2 regions of the Mesorhizobium sp. M0514 genome follow, and region 1 is predicted to be linked to the other one. Evidence: riboswitches for the same ligand, from Rfam matches in the RefSeq annotation. Region 1 holds a riboswitch; the other holds the start of a gene.
The links. Region 1 has a riboswitch for S-adenosylmethionine ahead of metX (homoserine O-acetyltransferase MetX). Riboswitches for the same ligand answer to the same signal wherever they lie in the genome.

Region 1 (8,502 bases):
GCCAATGGCAGCCTGACCTTCGAGAAGCTCCAAGTGGCCTCGCCGGAGGGCTGCACCAAACTTTCAGACAGCCATGTCGAGATCCATCCCGGTGAGCGCGTCGTGATCACCGGCGACCCAGGCGCCGGCAAGACATTGTTCTTCCGCGCCATTGCCGGCCTTTGGCCCTGGGGCAGCGGGCGGATCGGCTTGCCGGCCGGAGAAACGCCGATTTTCGTGCCGCGTGTTCCGTATTTTCCTGCCGGCACGTTACGCGAAGTGCTGCATCCGAATGGCTCGGCGCCGGCTGGCGATGCTGATTTTGGGGCGGTGCTGGCCGAGGTCGGCCTCGAGCGGCTGTCATCCTCGCTCGACCGTTCCGCACGCTGGGAGCGTGAACTCAACGATGACGAACAGCGGTCGCTGGCCTTCGCCAGGCTGGCCTTGCGGCAGCCGAAATGGGTGATCATCGACGAAGCGATGGACGCGTTCGATGGTCCTTCGCTGCGAAGGGTACTGTCCATGCTGGAGAAACGCCTGCCGGAAACCGCGATCCTCAACATCGGGCGCGGACTGCACAATGGTCATTTCTTTCCACGCGCATTGAACATCGTGAAGGATACGGGTGCTGCGCCACTGAAACCCGCCCGAGTCAGGACCGGCGCCATCGACCCGCCGCCGAAAGCGGCCGTGCGGCGAAAGTAGAAGGGGCTTTATTTCGCCGCGATCGCGGCGAAGATTCACGGGTCGAAACGTCGGTGGTGCGGCCATGCTCGATGCGCTCAGCCTGCTTGCCTGCCTTGCCTGCACCACGCCCGTGGCTGCCCCGGCCGTTGCCGTGGATGTCGAACTGGTGCTGGCCGTCGACATCTCACAGTCGATGGACGAGAGGGAGTTCGCGCTGCAGCGCGCGGGCTATGTCGAGGCGCTCAGGCATCCCGATTTCATCAAGGCCGTGCGCTCGGGAACCACCGGGCGCATCGCGCTTGCCTATTTCGAATGGGCGGGCGTCGTGCGCGAGGATGGCGTCATCGCCTGGCAGGTGATCGACAGCGCAGAGAGCGCCAACGCCTTCGCCGACAGAATAGAAGCGCGGCCGTTCCGCAGCTTTCGCGGCACCTCGATTTCCGGTGCGCTTGCCTTCGGCGCCGGGCTGTTCGAGGGCACGGGGTTCGATGCGCCACGCAGCGTCATCGACATTTCCGGCGACGGTCCCAACAACACCGGGCTGCCCGTCGCCACGACACGCGATGCGGCGGTGGCCAAGGGCATCGTCATCAACGGCCTGCCGATCCTGATCAGCCCGTCGCCGACCTTCAGCCATCTCGACCAGTATTATGACGACTGCGTCACCGGTGGGCCCGGCTCCTTCGTGTTGCCGATCTATGCGGCCTCGGAATTCGCCACCGCCATACGCCGCAAGCTGATCCTGGAGGTGAGCGGCATCGCCGATGCGACCGTGGTCCCGATCGATGCCGCCGCACCCATGGACTGCCTACAGGGCGAACGCGACCGGCGGCTATATTCCGACCCATATCTGCCGGAACTCGACAAATGAGGTTTGAGGCAGTTCGGAGGGGAAAGCCGCTGCGCGGCTTGTCGGCAAACTTCAGGCCGGCCGTGCACCGTATTTGTCGCGAAATTCGGCATAGAGATCGCGGCGCCAGCGCCGGCCGCCGACATAGCCACGCAACAGCTGCGGCAGCGAATAGCCAAGCGCCTTCGACGACCGGTTGGCCATATAGCCGGAGAACGCCTGCGAAACCCTGCCCTTGAGTGCATCGGCGATGAGCTGCCGGGCGATCATGTAAGGCGGAATGTAGGGGTAGCGGTCGGCGATATAGGGGTGCTTGTCGATCAAGCTCGCATAGGCTTCGACATAGCCGTCCCGGCGACCGGAGATCGAATTCTCCGAGTTGTACTTTTTCCAGTCGATCACTTCGGACAGCTGCGCGCCGCTGCGACGGGCAAAGCGCAGCAACAATTCGCGATCCTGCATGCGCGTGACGTCACTGTCGTAGCCGCCGATGGCCAGCAGCGACTCGCGCCGGGCGGTGATTGCCGACCCGGCAATGAAGATGGTCTGCGCGACAAGGGCCCGCTCCAGCGAGTCGCGGCTCAGCAGCGCCTCGCGGTTGACGCAGTTGGTGCGGCGATTGCCCTTCAGCGACACGAAGGAACTGATCAGCACTTCGAGCGAGGGATTGTTGTCGAACTGCTCCAGCGTCCGCGCCAGGCGATCCGGCAAATAGACGTCGTCGGAATCGAGGAATGTCACCACCGGCGCCTGCGCCCGCTCGATGCCGGCATTGCGGGCGGCATTGGCGCCGCGCCATTTCGAGCCAACATAGATCAGCCGTGGATCGCGGATTTCGGCAAGTGCGGCTGCCGTACCGTCGGTCGAGCCGTCATCGACGACAATGTGTTCGAACCGGGGAAAATTCTGCGCCAGCACGCTCTCCACGGCGCGCACCACCTTGCTGCGGCGATTGTGCGTCGGTGTGATCACCGAGATCAGCGGAGCGAGGTCGGTTGCCTTGGACATGTTGCTTCGATTGTGCCCCGAAATGCCTGGAGGCCGGAGGTTTTGATGGTCGCCGTCCAAGCCTTACCCCGGGATGGTATTCGATTCGACGCTACAAAAAACCAGCGGCAATGTCATCACAAACTGTTGAGCCAGGACGCCGGTAAGCCGGCCGATTACCCCAGACGTAATCGACCGATGGCCATCATGTCTGCAGATTGCGCCAACGAAGCCGGTCGTCGGGCTTCGATCTCACAGGGAGTTCAGCCATGGCCGCCTACGCCGTCGCCCATATGCGTCAAGTCACAATGGGCCCGCAGATTGTCGAGTATCTGCAGAGGATCGACGCCACATTGGAGCCGTTCGGCGGCCGCTTCCTTGTCCACGGCGGCGACATGGACGTGGTCGAAAACGAATGGCCCGGGCATCTGATCGTCATCGAGTTTCCGGACAGGGCGCATGCGTGGGGCTGGTACGATTCATCAGCCTATCGGGAGATTCTGGCCTTGCGCACCGACAACTCCCACGCCGATGTGATCATCGCCGATGGCGTTCAGCACCCGCACAAGGCGACGGACGTGCTGGAATAGGGGCAAACTACCGCTTCAGCAAGAACACCGCTTGCTGGCCGAAGAAATTCCAGAACCACCATGGCATCGACAGGCCGATCTTCTGGCCGTTGCCGTCGAGCGCGGTGGCTTTCTCGACCGAAGCGCCGAGTTCCTCGACCAGATTGACGAAGTCGCGGATGGTGCAGAAATGGATGTTGGGCGTGTCGTACCAGGAATAGGGCAGGTCCGCGGTCACCGGCATCCGGCCATTGACGAACAGCGACAGCCGCACCCGCCAGTGGCCGAAATTGGGGAAGGAGACGATGGCGCGGTTGCCGATTCGCAGCAGCTCGTCGAGCACCAGCTTCGGGTTGCGGGTCGCCTGCAGCGTCTGAGACAGGACGACGAAGTCAAAACCCTTGTCCGGATAGAATTCGAGGTCGGTATCGGCATCGCCCTGGATGACCGAGAGACCGCGCGCCACGCATTCATTGACGCCGCGCTGCGACAGCTCCAGCCCGCGGCCGTCGACCTGCTTGGTCTCCTGCAGGAGTTCGAGCAGCAGGCCGTCGCCGGAGCCGACATCGAGCACCCGCGACTGCGGCGGTATCAGGTTGGCCACGACTTCGAGGTCGACGCGCTGGCTGCCATTGACGCTCATGAGGCGAGCCCCCTTGCGCGGGCCGCCGAGCCGATGAAGCCCTTGATGGCGGCAAACAGTTCGGGTTCATCGAGCAGGAAGGCATCATGGCCGCGGTCGGTGTCGATCTCGACGAAGGAGACGGAGGCGCCGGCGGCGTTGAGCGCATGCACGATCGAGCGGCTCTCCTCGGTCGGGAACAGCCAGTCCGAGGTGAAGGACACCAGGCAGAAGCGGGTCTTGGTCCCGGCAAAGGCATCTGCCAACCGGCCGCCATGGTCGGCGGCGAGGTCGAAATAATCCATCGAACGGGTCATGTAGAGGTAGGAGTTGGCGTCGAAGCGGTCGACGAATGTCATGCCCTGGTGGCGCAGATAGCTTTCGATCTGGAAATCTGCGTCGAAACCGAAGGTCAGTGCTTCGCGGTCCTGCAGATTGCGGCCGAATTTCCGATGCAGGGCGGCTTCCGACAGATAGGTGATGTGGGCGGCCATGCGCGCCACGGCGAGCCCCTTTTCCGGGCGCTTGCCGTGCTCGAAATATTTGCCGCCATGCCAGTCCGGATCGGCCATGACGGCCTGCCGGCCGACCTCGTGGAAGGCGATGTTCTGCGAGGAATGGCGTGCGCCTGTGGCGATCGGCAGGGCCGAGAAGACGCGCTCGGAATAGCACGATGCCCATTCCAGCACCTGCATGCCGCCCATCGAGCCGCCGAGCACGCAAAACAGCTTTTCGATGCCGAAATGGTCGACCAGCATCAATTGCGCCCGCACCATGTCGCGGATGGTGATGATTGGCAGGTCGAGGCCGTAGGGCTTGCCGGTGGCGGGATTGGTCGAGGCCGGACCGGTGGAGCCGAGGCACCCGCCGATGACGTTGGAGCAGATGACGAAGAAGCGGTTGGTGTCGATGATCTTGCCGGGACCGATCAGCACTTCCCACCAGCCGGGCTTGCCGGTCACCGGATTGGTGTTGGCGACATGCTGGTCGCCGGTCAGCGCGTGGCAGACCAGGATGGCGTTGGTGCGGGCATCGTTGAGGGTGCCATAGGTCTGGTAGGCGATCTGGAACGGCGACAAAAGCGTGCCGGCGTCGAGCTTCAGCGGCTTGTCAGGGCCAAAACGCAACACCGGGCTCGACGGGCTGTCGGCCTCGTTGTTGGTTTTTGTAGCGCGGAGCGCGGCCATGTGACTCTCCTTGCCCGCCGTCAGGCAATAAAAAACCGGCAATGCGATCGCAAAGCCGGTTACGTCACGCAAACGGCCCTTTAGCGAGTTGTTTAACGTGGCTGCAAGCCGACCGGCCAAATCACCACGGAACTGTTGCGTTCTTCTAGAACTCGTGCGGCCCGGCGTCAACGGCCAGCTATGCCCGCCTCTCGACATTCGCGGCTACGGCTTGTATTTCCGCTGCGGCCTCCGGACGGAGGCATTCTGGATGGATTTGCGACATGGACAAGACAGCGGGCAAGGCACGGCCGACGCCCCGCGCGGGCATCATGGACATCGACGCCTATGTACCGGGCAAGAGCACGGCACCTGCCGGCGTCGCCAAGGTCCATAAATTGTCGTCGAACGAGAACCCGCTCGGCCCGTCGCCGAAGGCGATCGAGGCCGCGCGCGAAGTGGCCAGCAAGCTTGATGTCTATCCCGACGGCACCGCCCGCCGGCTGCGCGAGGCGATCGCCGAGGTGCACGGCCTCAACCCGGCAAACATCATCTGCTCCAACGGTTCCGACGAGATACTTGGCCTGCTGGCGCAGACCTATCTTGCGCCAGGCGATGAGGCGATTTTTACCGAACATGCCTTCATGGTCTACAAGATCTACATTCAGTCGGCGGGGGCCAAGCCGGTTGCTGTGAAGGAAACCGAGGAGCGCGCCGACGTCGACGCGATCCTGGCCGCGGTGACGCCGCGGACCAAAATCATCTTCCTCGCCAATCCCAACAACCCGACCGGCACCTATCTGCCGTTCCAGGAGGTCCGCCGCCTGCATGCCGCGCTCCCAGGCAACGTGCTTCTGGTGCTGGACGCGGCCTATGCCGAGTATGTCAGGCGCAATGACTATGAGGCAGGTATCGAGCTGGCGGGCAGCGCGCAGAATGTGGTCATGACCCGCACCTTCTCCAAGCTCGGCCTTGGCGGCGCGCGCATCGGCTGGATGTATGGCCCACTGCACATCGTCGATGCCATCAACCGCATCCGCGGCCCTTTCAACGTCAACGCAACAGCGATCGAGGCCGGCATTGCCGCCATCCGCGACCGCGCCCATGTCGAGCGCAGTTCGTTGCACAACGAGACCTGGCTTACCTGGTTGAATGAAGAACTGACGAAGCTTGGGCTGCGCGTGACGCCCAGCGTCGGCAATTTCGTCCTCATCCACTTTCCCGACGACAAGAGGCATTCGGCTGAGGCGGCGGACGATTACCTCACCCAGCGCGGCTATATATTGCGGCGCGTTACCGGCTATGGCTTTCCCAATGCGCTGCGCATGAGCGTCGGCACCGAAGAAGCAAATCGCGGCGTCATCGATGCCCTCACGACATTCCTGAAAAGCTGAAACAATGACAGCACCGATGTTTGAAAAGATCGCGCTGGTCGGCATCGGCCTGATCGGCTCGTCGCTGGCCCGCATCATCCGCCGCGAGGGCCTGGCCCGCCATGTCGCCATCGCGACGCGCAGCCCGGCCACGCTGGCGCGGGCGAAGGAGCTCGGTCTTGGCGAGAGCTACACCACCTACGCCAGGGAAGCGGTCCGCGACGCCGACCTGATCATCGTCTCGGTGCCAGTGGGGTCGTCGGGCGAGGTGGCGCAAGAGATCGCAGCGGCGCTGAAAAAAGGCGCCATCCTCACCGATGTCGGTTCGACCAAGGCCTCCGTCATTGCGCAAATGCAGCCCTATGTGCCGGACGGCGTGCACTTCATTCCGGGGCACCCGCTGGCGGGTACGGAGAAATCGGGCCCGGATGCGGGTTTCGCCGAGCTGTTCGAAAACCGCTGGTGCATCTTCACGCCGCTGCCGGGAACCGATCCGGCCGCGCTGGAAAAGCTGTCGGAATTCTGGCGGCGCTGCGGCTCCAACATCGACACGATGGACCCGCAGCATCATGACATGACGCTGGCCATCGTTTCGCATCTGCCGCACATCATTGCCTACAACATCGTCGGCACGGCCGACGATCTGGAATCGGTGACCAAGTCGGAAGTGATCAAATATTCGGCTTCCGGTTTCCGCGACTTCACCCGTCTGGCCGCCTCCGACCCGACCATGTGGCGCGACGTGTGCCTGCACAACAAGGATGCCATCCTGGAAATGCTGGCGCGCTTTTCGGAGGACCTCGCCTCGCTGCAGCGGGCGATCCGCTGGGGCGACGGCGACAAGCTGTTCGACCTGTTCACCCGCACCCGGGCCGTTCGCCGTTCGATCATCGAGGCCGGCCAGGATATCGACGTGCCGGATTTCGGCCGGCAGGCGGTCGAGCACCCGGTGAAAAGTTAAATCTGTTTCAGACGGGCCAGGTCGCCGCGACCATGGCCATTGTCTCGGCCCGGTCCGGCGCGCCCAGCCGGCCGCCGAAGCGCTGGCATTTGAGCGCGGCCGCCGCGCTGGCAAAGCGCAAGGCCTGCTCGATAGGCATGGCTTCGGCAAGCCCGACGGCAAAGGCACCGTGAAACACGTCGCCGGCGGCAAGCGTGTCGACCGCCTTGATCTTCGGCGCCGCGATGTGGCGCACGCATCCGGCGGACCGGTCATGCCACCAGCTTCCCGCGGCGCCGCCGGTCACCGCGACAAAGGCGTCTGTGCGGCTGGCGAGGTCGGCGCAGGCGGTTTCGGGATTCAGCGCGTGGCCGCAGACGATGCGTGCAGCCGTCTCCGAAGCGACGATGTGCGACGCCAGCGGCAACAGACGCTCCAGCACCTCCAGCGGCGCCGTGTCGGCGTCGAGGATTGCCGGGCAACCGGCGTCGCGCGCGGCGGTCAAGGCAAGAGCGGCGGCGCCCGGCCAGCGCACATCGACCAGCACGGCATCGAAGCCGGAAAGATCGGCGACAGGCACCGCCTCGGGGTCGGCCTGCGCCTTTGGGTCGTAGAAGGGCACGATGATGCGCTCGCCATGAGCGTCGACCAGGATCGCGGCCAGCGCCGAGCGGGCGCCTTCGACGCGGCGGACAAAGTCGCAATCGACGCCCTCGGCCTCGATGCCGGCCAGCAATTGGTCGCCGACGGCATCGTCACCTGCACTTGCCCACAGGAACACCTCGGCGCCGAGACGGCGGGCGGCGCAGGCAGCACTTGTCGCCATGCCCGAGGCGATCTGGATGCCGTCCGAGGCGATGAACTTGCCCTGATGCGTGGGCAGGGTTTCGACGCGCAGGATGGTATCCAGCGTCAGCGCGCCAACGCTCAGCAGTTTCACCGGTCGGTTCATGCGTCGGCTTGCTCGAACATGATCTCTCCCCAAAAGCCATTCCCGCTCTTTGCGATCATGCTCTATCTCTTTGTTTTAACGCAATTCCGGACGGAAAACCGCTCACACTTTTCCTGGAATTGCTCTAATCGAGCGGCTTGATCTTGCCCAGCGGAATGAAGCCGAGCGAGACCTTGCCCTTCACCACCTTGAGCGGCATCGACGGTTCGTTGCCGAGCAGCGCCAGACCGGCAAAGCCTTGCTCGATCTGGCTCTTCTGCTCGGGGATTGCGGTGGCGAGGATTGCCGCCACGGCTTTGGGATCCTGCAGCTTGATCGTCAGGTCGGCATTGACCTGGCCGTTGGCGTCGACCGACACCGGGCCGGAGACGGTGATG
Region 2 (8,502 bases), on a different contig from region 1:
GCAGGCGTGCATGGCACCACTTTCGGCGGCAATCCGCTGGCCATGGCGGTCGGCAACGCTGTGCTCGACGTCGTGCTGGAAGACGGCTTCCTCGAAGACGTCCAGCGCAAGGCATTGCTGATGAAGCAGGGCCTGGCGGCGGTCGCCGACGAATTTCCCGATGTCATCGAAGGCATCAGGGGCAGCGGCCTGATGCTTGGCCTGAAATGCGCCATGCCAAACACCAAGGTCAACATGGCGCTGCGCGACCAGCATCTGCTGGCGGTGCCGGCCGGCGACAACGTCATTCGTCTGCTGCCGCCGCTGACCGTCACCGACGCCGAGATCGGCGAAGCGCTCGATCGCATCCGCGCCGCTGCCAAGGGCCTGACCGACGCCATCGCCGCGGCCGCCGCGAAGTAATCCCGAGAACCATTCCCGATGAGCCTTCGCCATTTCACCGATCTTTCCGCCGTTTCCGAAGGCGATCTGCGCCTGATGCTGGACGATGCGGTGGTGCGCAAGGCGCGCCTCAAGGCCGGCGAACGGACCAAACCGCTCGAAGGCAAGGTGCTGGCCATGATCTTCGACAAGCCGTCGACGCGCACGCGCGTGTCCTTCGACGTCGGCATGCGACAGCTCGGCGGCGAGACCATCATGCTGACCGGCACCGAAATGCAGCTCGGCCGCTCCGAGACCATTGCCGACACCGCCAAGGTGCTGTCGCGCTATGTGGACGCCATCATGATCCGCACCACGTCGCATGAGCGGCTGCTCGAGCTGACCGAGAATGCCACGATTCCGGTCATCAACGGGCTGACCGACGACACCCATCCCTGTCAGCTGATGGCCGACATCATGACCTTCGAGGAGCATCGCGGTCCGGTTGCCGGCAAGACCATCGCCTGGACCGGCGACGGCAACAACGTGCTGCATTCGCTGCTCGAAGCTTCGGCGCGGTTCCGCTTCAACCTGAACGTCGCAGTGCCGGAAGGCAGCGAGCCGGCGCAAAAGCACATCGACTGGTCGAAGTCCAATGGCGGCAAGCTGCACTTCACCCGCTCGCCCGAAGAGGCCGTCGACCAAGCCGACTGCATCGTCACCGACTGCTGGGTGTCTATGGGCCAGGAACACCGCGCCCGCGGCCATAATGTCTTCTCGCCCTATCAGGTCAATGCGGCGCTGATGGCCAGGGCCAAGCCCGACGCCCTGTTCATGCACTGCCTGCCGGCGCATCGCGGCGAGGAAGTCACCGACGAGGTCATCGACGGTCCGCATTCGGTGGTCTTCGACGAAGCCGAGAACCGGCTCCACGCCCAGAAGGCGGTTTTGGCCTGGTGTCTGGGCGCTTGATCTCCAGGCGCTTGATCTCCAAGCGCTTGATCCGGGGCGACGCGATGCCTATTTGCGCCCCATCACGCAAATCAAGCGCGTTTGGACGCATGCACCCCTCCGGGCCGCATGGCCGCGCCCTGGAGCTTTGTCATGTTGGAAACGCATCAAGTGACTGAACATCACCCCAAACTCGGCGAGTTCGGCTATGCCGGCGACGATCATGTCGTGCCCTTCGAGGTAGGCCCGCTCGACGTGCGCGGCCGCACCGTGCAGCTCGGGCCGATGCTCGACGCCATCCTCAACCGTCATGACTATCCCGAGCCGGTCGCCCGCCTGCTGGCGGAAGCCTGTGTGCTGACGGTGCTGCTCGGCACCTCGCTCAAATTCGAGGGCAAGTTCATCCTGCAGACCCGCACCGACGGGCCTGTCGACATGCTGGTCGCGGATTTCTCCACGCCCTCGGCATTGCGCGCCTATGCGCGCTTCGATGCCGACCGGCTGGAGGCCCTGGTGGCCGCAGGCCAGACCTCGCAGCAGACGCTGCTGGGCAGCGGCGTTTTGGCGCTGACCATCGACCAGGGGGCGCACACGCAGCGCTATCAGGGCATCGTCCAGCTCGACGGCGAGACGCTGGAAGACGCCGCGCGCACCTATTTCCGCCAGTCGGAGCAGATCCCGACCGACCTCAGGCTGTCGGTGGCCAAGCTGCTGACGCCCGGCCCCGGCGGTGCGCGCGAGCAGTGGCGCGCCGGCGGTATCCTGGCGCAGTTCCTGCCGCAGTCGCCCGAGCGCATGCGCGTGCCCGACATTTCGGGGGGCGACGGCGATCCGCGCGACGTGATGAACGAGCCGGCCGACAATTCTTGGCGCGAGCTGGTGGCGCTGCTCGGCACCATCGAGCCGACCGAGCTGATCGACCCGACCATCGGCGCCGAGCGGCTGCTCTACAGGCTGTTCCACGAACATGGCGTGCGCGTCTTCGGCGGCGTGCCGGTTGCCGACCAATGTTCCTGCTCAAGGGACAAGATACGCGGCATCCTCGAGGGGTTTTCCGCGCAGGAGATCAAGGACAGCACCGAAGATGGCGGCATCCACGTCGCCTGCGAGTTCTGCTCGAAGCAGTACGACTTCGACCCGGCGGAGTTTGCAACTCAGTAGCATCTCTTCCTTCTCCCCGTTCACGGGGAGAAGGTGCCCGAAGGGCGGATGAGGGGCAGCGCGAACTTTGGTGAATGGCCGCGCATAGCCTACGTCATGTGCGTGGAAGATAACCTCATGAGTCCGGCGTCGCCCCTCATTGCACTGCCGGGCATTTCTCCCCGTATAGAGATGGGGAGAAAACCCCTAATTCACCGTCCGCCGCGTCCCCGGCAGATCCAGCGAAAACGCGGGAATAGCGACGTCGAACGTCTCGCCCTTTTTGTTGCGCATGGTGTAGTGGCCGACCATGATGCCGGAGGGCGTCGAGAGCGGGCAGCCTGACGTGTATTGATAGCTGTCGCCCGGATTGAGCTCAGGCTGGTCGCCGACCACGCCGGCGCCGCGCACTTCCTCGATCCGGCCGCTGCCGTCGGTGATGTGCCAGTAACGCGACATAAGCTGCACGAAATCGTCGGACTGGTTGTCGATCGTCACCTGGTAGCCCCAGACATAACGGTTCTCCGCCGGGTCCGAGCGGTCCTCCAGGTAGAACGGTCTGACCTGCACTTCGATGTTGCGCGTGACGGCGCGATACATGGGCTGCTCCGGTTGCGCGGCAAGGAACATTTGTCGCGCTATGCGGTTTGATACGCGCACAACGGCATGTCCTGCCAGCCTCAAAGCGGAGGTGCCGACAAACAATGTCATTTAAGTGACACATGACAGTGTTGGTGTGCGCAAACCTTGCCGGCGACTCAAGGCCCATCTGTCGACTGACAAAGCAGCCGCGAGCGGCCTTTCCGGAGTGACCAGATCTCATGGAACTAGCTCTCACAGCCGCCTTCGCTTCCTCCGCTTTGCTTCATTCCAATCTCGCCAGCATCCTGCTTGCTTCGTCGAAACTGCAAGCGCGTCGCCTTATCCCTCCGCCGTCCGACGAGCAGCCACCGGTCTCGATCGTCGTGCCGTCGCGCGGCGTGGAGCCGTTCACACAAGAGACGCTGCAGCGAGCCTTCTCGCTCGACTGGCCGCGCTACGAACTGATCTTCTGCGTCGCTCACGCCGACGATCCCGTCGTCAAACTGATAAACAGGGCGATCGTCCTGTTTCCCAACGTGCCGGCCCGGCTGCTGATCGGCGACGACCGCGTCAGCAGCAACCCGAAGCTCAACAACTGCGTCAAGGGCTGGGAAGCGGCGCGCAATCATTGGGTTATTCTGGCGGATTCCAACGTGCTGATGCCTAGGGATTACGTCCAGCACCTGATGGCGGCCTGGCGTACCAATACCGGGCTTATCTGCTCGACGCCGATCGGCTCGCGGCCGGAAGGCTTCTGGGCCGAGGTCGAATGCGCGTTCCTCAACACGCTGCAGGCGCGCTGGCAATATGCCGGCGAGGCGCTTGGCCTCGGCTTTGCCCAGGGCAAGAGCATGCTGTGGAACAAGCCGATGCTCGATACCAATGGCGGTATCCGCGCGCTGGCCGCCGAGATCGCCGAGGATGCTGCTGCAACCAAGCTGGTCAACGGACTGGGCCTGCGCGTCAATCTCGTTGCCTCGCCTTTCGAGCAACTACTGGGGCAGCGCCGACTTGCCGACATCTGGTCGCGTCAGGCGCGCTGGGCGCGGTTGCGCCGCGTCACTTTCCCGCTGTTTTTCGCACCCGAGATCCTGACCGGCGTCGCCGTGCCGTTGGCGTTGGCGCTGGTGGCGGCCGCAAGTGCCGGCATCAGCCTGCCGGCCACGGTGTTGGCCGTGCTGACGGCGGCCTACATTCCCGAATGCGCGCTGGCCGCGGCCAAGGGCTGGCACCTGTCGCTGCGCATGGTCCCGGCGATGATGGTGCGCGACATGATGCTTCCCGCCATCTGGGCGCGCGGCTGGCTGAGCGGCGCCGTCGACTGGCGCGGCAACATCATGACCATCGGCACCAAGACGGCCGAACTGGAAGAGGTTTCGTCGGGAGCGTGACGCCTCGCGGCCTATCCGGCTGCCTTCAGCGCCTGCGCAACGTCCTCCAGCAGATCGTCCGTATCCTCAAGACCGACCGACAGCCTGAGCGTTCCCGGCCCGATGCCAAGCTCGGCGCGAGCTTCGTCGCTGAGGTTCTTGTGCGTGGTGGTCGCCGGATGGGTGATCAGGCTCTTGGCGTCGCCGAGATTGTTGGAGATCAGCACGATGTCGAGCGCGTTCTGCAAGGCGAAGGCCGCCTGCTTGCCGCCCTTGACGTCGAGGCAGATCAGCGTCGATCCGCCTGTCATCTGCTTCTTGACGATGTCGGCCTGCGGGTGGTCGGCGCGGCCGGGATAGATGACGCGGGCGATTTCCGGCCGTCCTGCCAGGAAATCCGCGATCTTGGCCGCGCTTTCCGTCTGCTGGCGCACCCGAACCGGCAGCGTCTCCAGGCCCTTGAGCAGCGTCCAGGCGTTGAACGGCGACAGGCTCGGGCCGGTGTGGCGGAAATAGTCGTGCAAATTCTCGTCGATCCATTTCTTGTCCGACAGGATGATGCCGCCGAGACAGCGTCCCTGGCCGTCAATGTGCTTGGTCGCGGAGTAGACGACGATATGGGCGCCGAGCTGCAAGGGCTTCTGCTGCAAGGGCGTGGCAAAGACATTGTCGACGATCAGCCTGGCGCCGATCGAGGTGGCGAGCGCCGCCACCGCTGCGATGTCGACCACTTCCAGCGTCGGATTGGTCGGGCTTTCCAGGAAGAACAGTTTCGTGTTCGGCCGCACCGCCTTTTCCCAGTTGGCGATGTCGGTGCCGTCGACCAGCGTTGCCTCGATGCCGTATTTCGGCGCCAGCGTCTCCACCACCCAGCGGCAGGAGCCGAACAGCGCGCGCGCCGCAACGATATGGTCGCCGGCCTTGGCGCTGCACAGGAGCGCTGCCGTCACCGCCGCCATGCCGGACGCCGTTGCGCGCGCATCTTCGGCACCCTCCAGCGCGCACATGCGCTTTTCGAACATGTCGACGGTAGGGTTGGCATAGCGCGAATAGATGAAGCCCGGCTCCTCGCCCTTGAAACGGGCCTCGGCAGCCTGCGCCGTCTCGTAGACATAGCCTTGGGTGAGGTACATCGCTTCGGACGTCTCGCCGAACTGGGAACGCAGCGTTCCCCCGTGCACGAGTGCGGTCTGAGGTTTCCAGTTACGCTTCTTGGTGCTCATGGCTTTTGTTCCAGACACAAAAAAACCGGCCGCGAAAGTCGCAACCGGTCCATATGGCCTTGCGGCCCGACGGTCCTTTAGCGACTTGTTTAACGTGGCTGCAAGCCGACCGGCCAAATCACCACGGGATAACCACCCTTTAGACCTCACCTGCGCTTGCGTCAATTGCCGGCTTCATTAAGAGGTTTGTACCAGGCAGGTTCCGCAATAATATCCAGCGGTTTTGCGGCAAGAACCTGCCACAAAGAGACCGACCTTGGAGCGGAGCCAGCCTTTTGCGGCAGACAGGCATTCTTCCCGATCAGGACATTTCCGCGCTGTTTCAGTCCGGCGCGCTGAAGTCGCCGCGCGCGCTCGATGTCGACCAGGTGCAGCCGGCGAGCCTCGATCTCAGGCTCGGCGACAAGGCTTTTCGCGTGCGCGCCTCCTTCCTGCCGGGTCCCGATCATCTGGTGGCCGACAAGCTTCACCGGCTGAAATTGCACGAATTCAGTCTCGCCGAGGGCGCGGTGCTGGAAACCGGCTGCGTCTACATCGTGCCGCTGCTCGAAAGCCTGGCGCTGCCCCCAAACGTGTCGGCCTCGGCCAACCCGAAGAGCTCGACCGGCCGGCTCGACATCTTCACCCGGGTGATGACCGATCGCGGCCATGAGTTCGACAAGATCGCCCCCGGCTATCACGGGCCGCTTTATCTCGAAGTCAGTCCACGCACCTTCCCGATCGTCGTACGCGCCGGATCGAGGCTGTCGCAGATCCGCTTTCGCACTGGCAACGCGCTGTTGTCGGAGGCAGAACTGAACGAATTGCACCGCGCCGAGATGCTGGTGGCGACCGAGCCGCCCAACATTTCCGGCGGCGGCATTGCGCTGTCGATCGATCTTGACGGCGACCAGAACGGCCTGGTCGGCTATCGCGGCAAGCATCACACCGGCTTGGTCGATGTCGACAAGCGCGCCGCCCAGGATGCCGTCGATTTCTGGGAGCCGCTCTATAAGAGCGGCGCCGGCGAACTGGTGCTCGACCCGGACGAGTTCTACATCCTGGTCAGCCGCGAAGCCGTGCACGTGCCGCCGCTCTACGCCGCCGAGATGACGCCCTTCGATCCGCTGGTTGGCGAATTCCGTGTTCACTATGCCGGCTTCTTCGATCCGGGCTTCGGCCATTCGGCCTCAGGCGGCACCGGCAGCCGGGCGGTGCTCGAAGTGCGCAGCCACGAAGTGCCGTTCATCCTCGACCACGGCCAGATCGTCGGCCGGCTGGTCTACGAACACATGCTGAAGCGGCCGCAGGCGCTTTACGGCACCGATCTCGGCTCGAATTACCAGGCGCAAGGCCTCAAGCTCTCCAAGCATTTCCGCCCCGCCGGCTGAACCTTCGATCACCGTCAGGCAAAATACTTGCCTGCGCTGCCTCACCATGCTTGGCTGCCTTTCGGTGGCCGGCAAGAGAACGGCGCGCAAGGGGAACCAAAATGCAGATTTCAAGATGGATCATATCGGCAGCGGGCGCTGCCATGCTGGTGATATCGGCCGGCTCGCTGGCTGAGGCGCAGGAGAAATTGAAGATCGGCACCGAGGGCGCTTATCCGCCCTTCAACACCATCACCGCGGACGGCAAGATCGAGGGCTTCGACATCGACATTGCCAATGCGCTGTGTGCGCAGATGAAGGTCGAGTGCGAGATCGTCACCCAGGACTGGGACGGCATCATCCCGGCGCTGCAGGCGAAAAAGTTCGACGCCATCATCGCCTCGATGAGCATCACCGAGGAGCGCAAGAAACAGGTCGCCTTCACCAACAAATACTACACGACGCCGCTGGCGCTGGTGGCGCCCAAGGACAGCGACCTCACTTCCACCGAACCGGCAGCCCTTGCCGGCAAGACGGTGGGCGCGCAGGCCTCGACCACCCAGGCCGACTATGCGCAGGACGCCTATGGCAAGGCCGGCGCCGAGGCGAAACTCTACCCCACCCAGGAAGAGGCGATCACCGACTTGCAGAACGGCCGTCTCGACGCCGTCATCTCCGACAAATTCGTGCTGATGGACTGGCTGAAGAAGGCGAGCGACGGCTGCTGCAAGCTTGTCGGTGACGTCAAGGGCACCGAGACGCAAGCCGGCATCGCTGTCCGCCTGGAGGACACGGCACTTCGCGACAAGCTCAACGCGGCGATAGACGCCATTGTCGCCGACGGCACTTACAAGAAGATCCAGGCCAAGTATTTCGATTTCGATATCTATTGAGTCCCGTCCGCCGGCGTCAGCCGCGAAAGAGATACGATTTCGCGGCGCCAAGGCAGGCATGAAAATGGCCGATAAACAGCAGTTCGCGTGCGGCCAAACGTTTCCTGCCCCAAAAAGCCTTCGGTCAGTTTGACCTCGTCGAGCGAAGCGTTTGAGCCGCGCTTCAAGGGGAACAACTGCTTGTCGAGGCAACCGAGGACATGGGCCTTGGCGGAGTCGATGCCGCAGACCTTGCCATTGTTGTTCAGCCTGTCGCTGCGAAGCGCTGATGTCATGTGATCCGTGTTGCGCATCAGAAAGCTCACCTGGGCTTTCGAATAGCCGGTTGCTAGAAGACGGCTCGTCATCGCCAAACGGGCTTCACGATAGGACTTCGGGCTGCACTGGCCGGCGCTAAAGGCCACCGACGGTTGGGTCAGGAACAGGGCCACGCCCGTGAACACAATGACAAGCCGCATTCCGTTCATTTCCGGCTCCCAAATTGTGATGCTGCCTCAAAGCGCCTTCACCGCCACCTTAACCGGCTGCTCAATCTCCAGCGGGTTGCGCAGCGGCAGGCCGAAATCCGCGGCCTCGATCTCGAAAACGTCGCCGGCCTGAGTCTTGATGCCGTCGGCAAAGGACAGCGTCGCCG

Region 2: linked by a shared signal. The riboswitch ahead of NKI61_RS00275 (O-succinylhomoserine sulfhydrylase) and the one ahead of metX (homoserine O-acetyltransferase MetX) in region 1 are both predicted to bind S-adenosylmethionine.

What each region holds. Positions count from the first base shown of each region.
Region 1 covers NZ_JAMYQZ010000021.1:70,685-79,186, forward strand. Annotated here, with positions in the region: partial or broken gene NKI61_RS11575 (ABC transporter ATP-binding protein/permease) at 1-684, shown strand, start outside; gene NKI61_RS11580 (DUF1194 domain-containing protein) at 749-1,537, shown strand; gene NKI61_RS11585 (glycosyltransferase family 2 protein) at 1,589-2,524, opposite strand; gene NKI61_RS11590 (DUF1330 domain-containing protein) at 2,773-3,093, shown strand; gene metW (methionine biosynthesis protein MetW) at 3,101-3,715, opposite strand; gene metX (homoserine O-acetyltransferase MetX) at 3,712-4,881, opposite strand; SAM riboswitch at 4,942-5,019, opposite strand; gene hisC (histidinol-phosphate transaminase) at 5,145-6,254, shown strand; gene NKI61_RS11610 (prephenate/arogenate dehydrogenase family protein) at 6,259-7,194, shown strand; gene NKI61_RS11615 (sugar kinase) at 7,202-8,125, opposite strand; partial or broken gene NKI61_RS11620 (DUF2125 domain-containing protein) at 8,250-8,502, opposite strand, start outside.
Region 2 covers NZ_JAMYQZ010000001.1:53,296-61,797, reverse strand. Annotated here, with positions in the region: gene NKI61_RS00300 (aspartate aminotransferase family protein) at 1-402, shown strand, start outside; gene argF (ornithine carbamoyltransferase) at 421-1,332, shown strand; gene NKI61_RS00290 (Hsp33 family molecular chaperone) at 1,441-2,472, shown strand; gene apaG (Co2+/Mg2+ efflux facilitator ApaG/CorD) at 2,659-3,051, opposite strand; gene NKI61_RS00280 (ceramide glucosyltransferase) at 3,273-4,424, shown strand; gene NKI61_RS00275 (O-succinylhomoserine sulfhydrylase) at 4,436-5,626, opposite strand; SAM riboswitch at 5,684-5,761, opposite strand; gene NKI61_RS00270 (2'-deoxycytidine 5'-triphosphate deaminase) at 5,902-6,996, shown strand; gene NKI61_RS00265 (ABC transporter substrate-binding protein) at 7,098-7,868, shown strand; gene NKI61_RS00260 (hypothetical protein) at 7,862-8,335, opposite strand; gene araD1 (AraD1 family protein) at 8,363-8,502, opposite strand, start outside.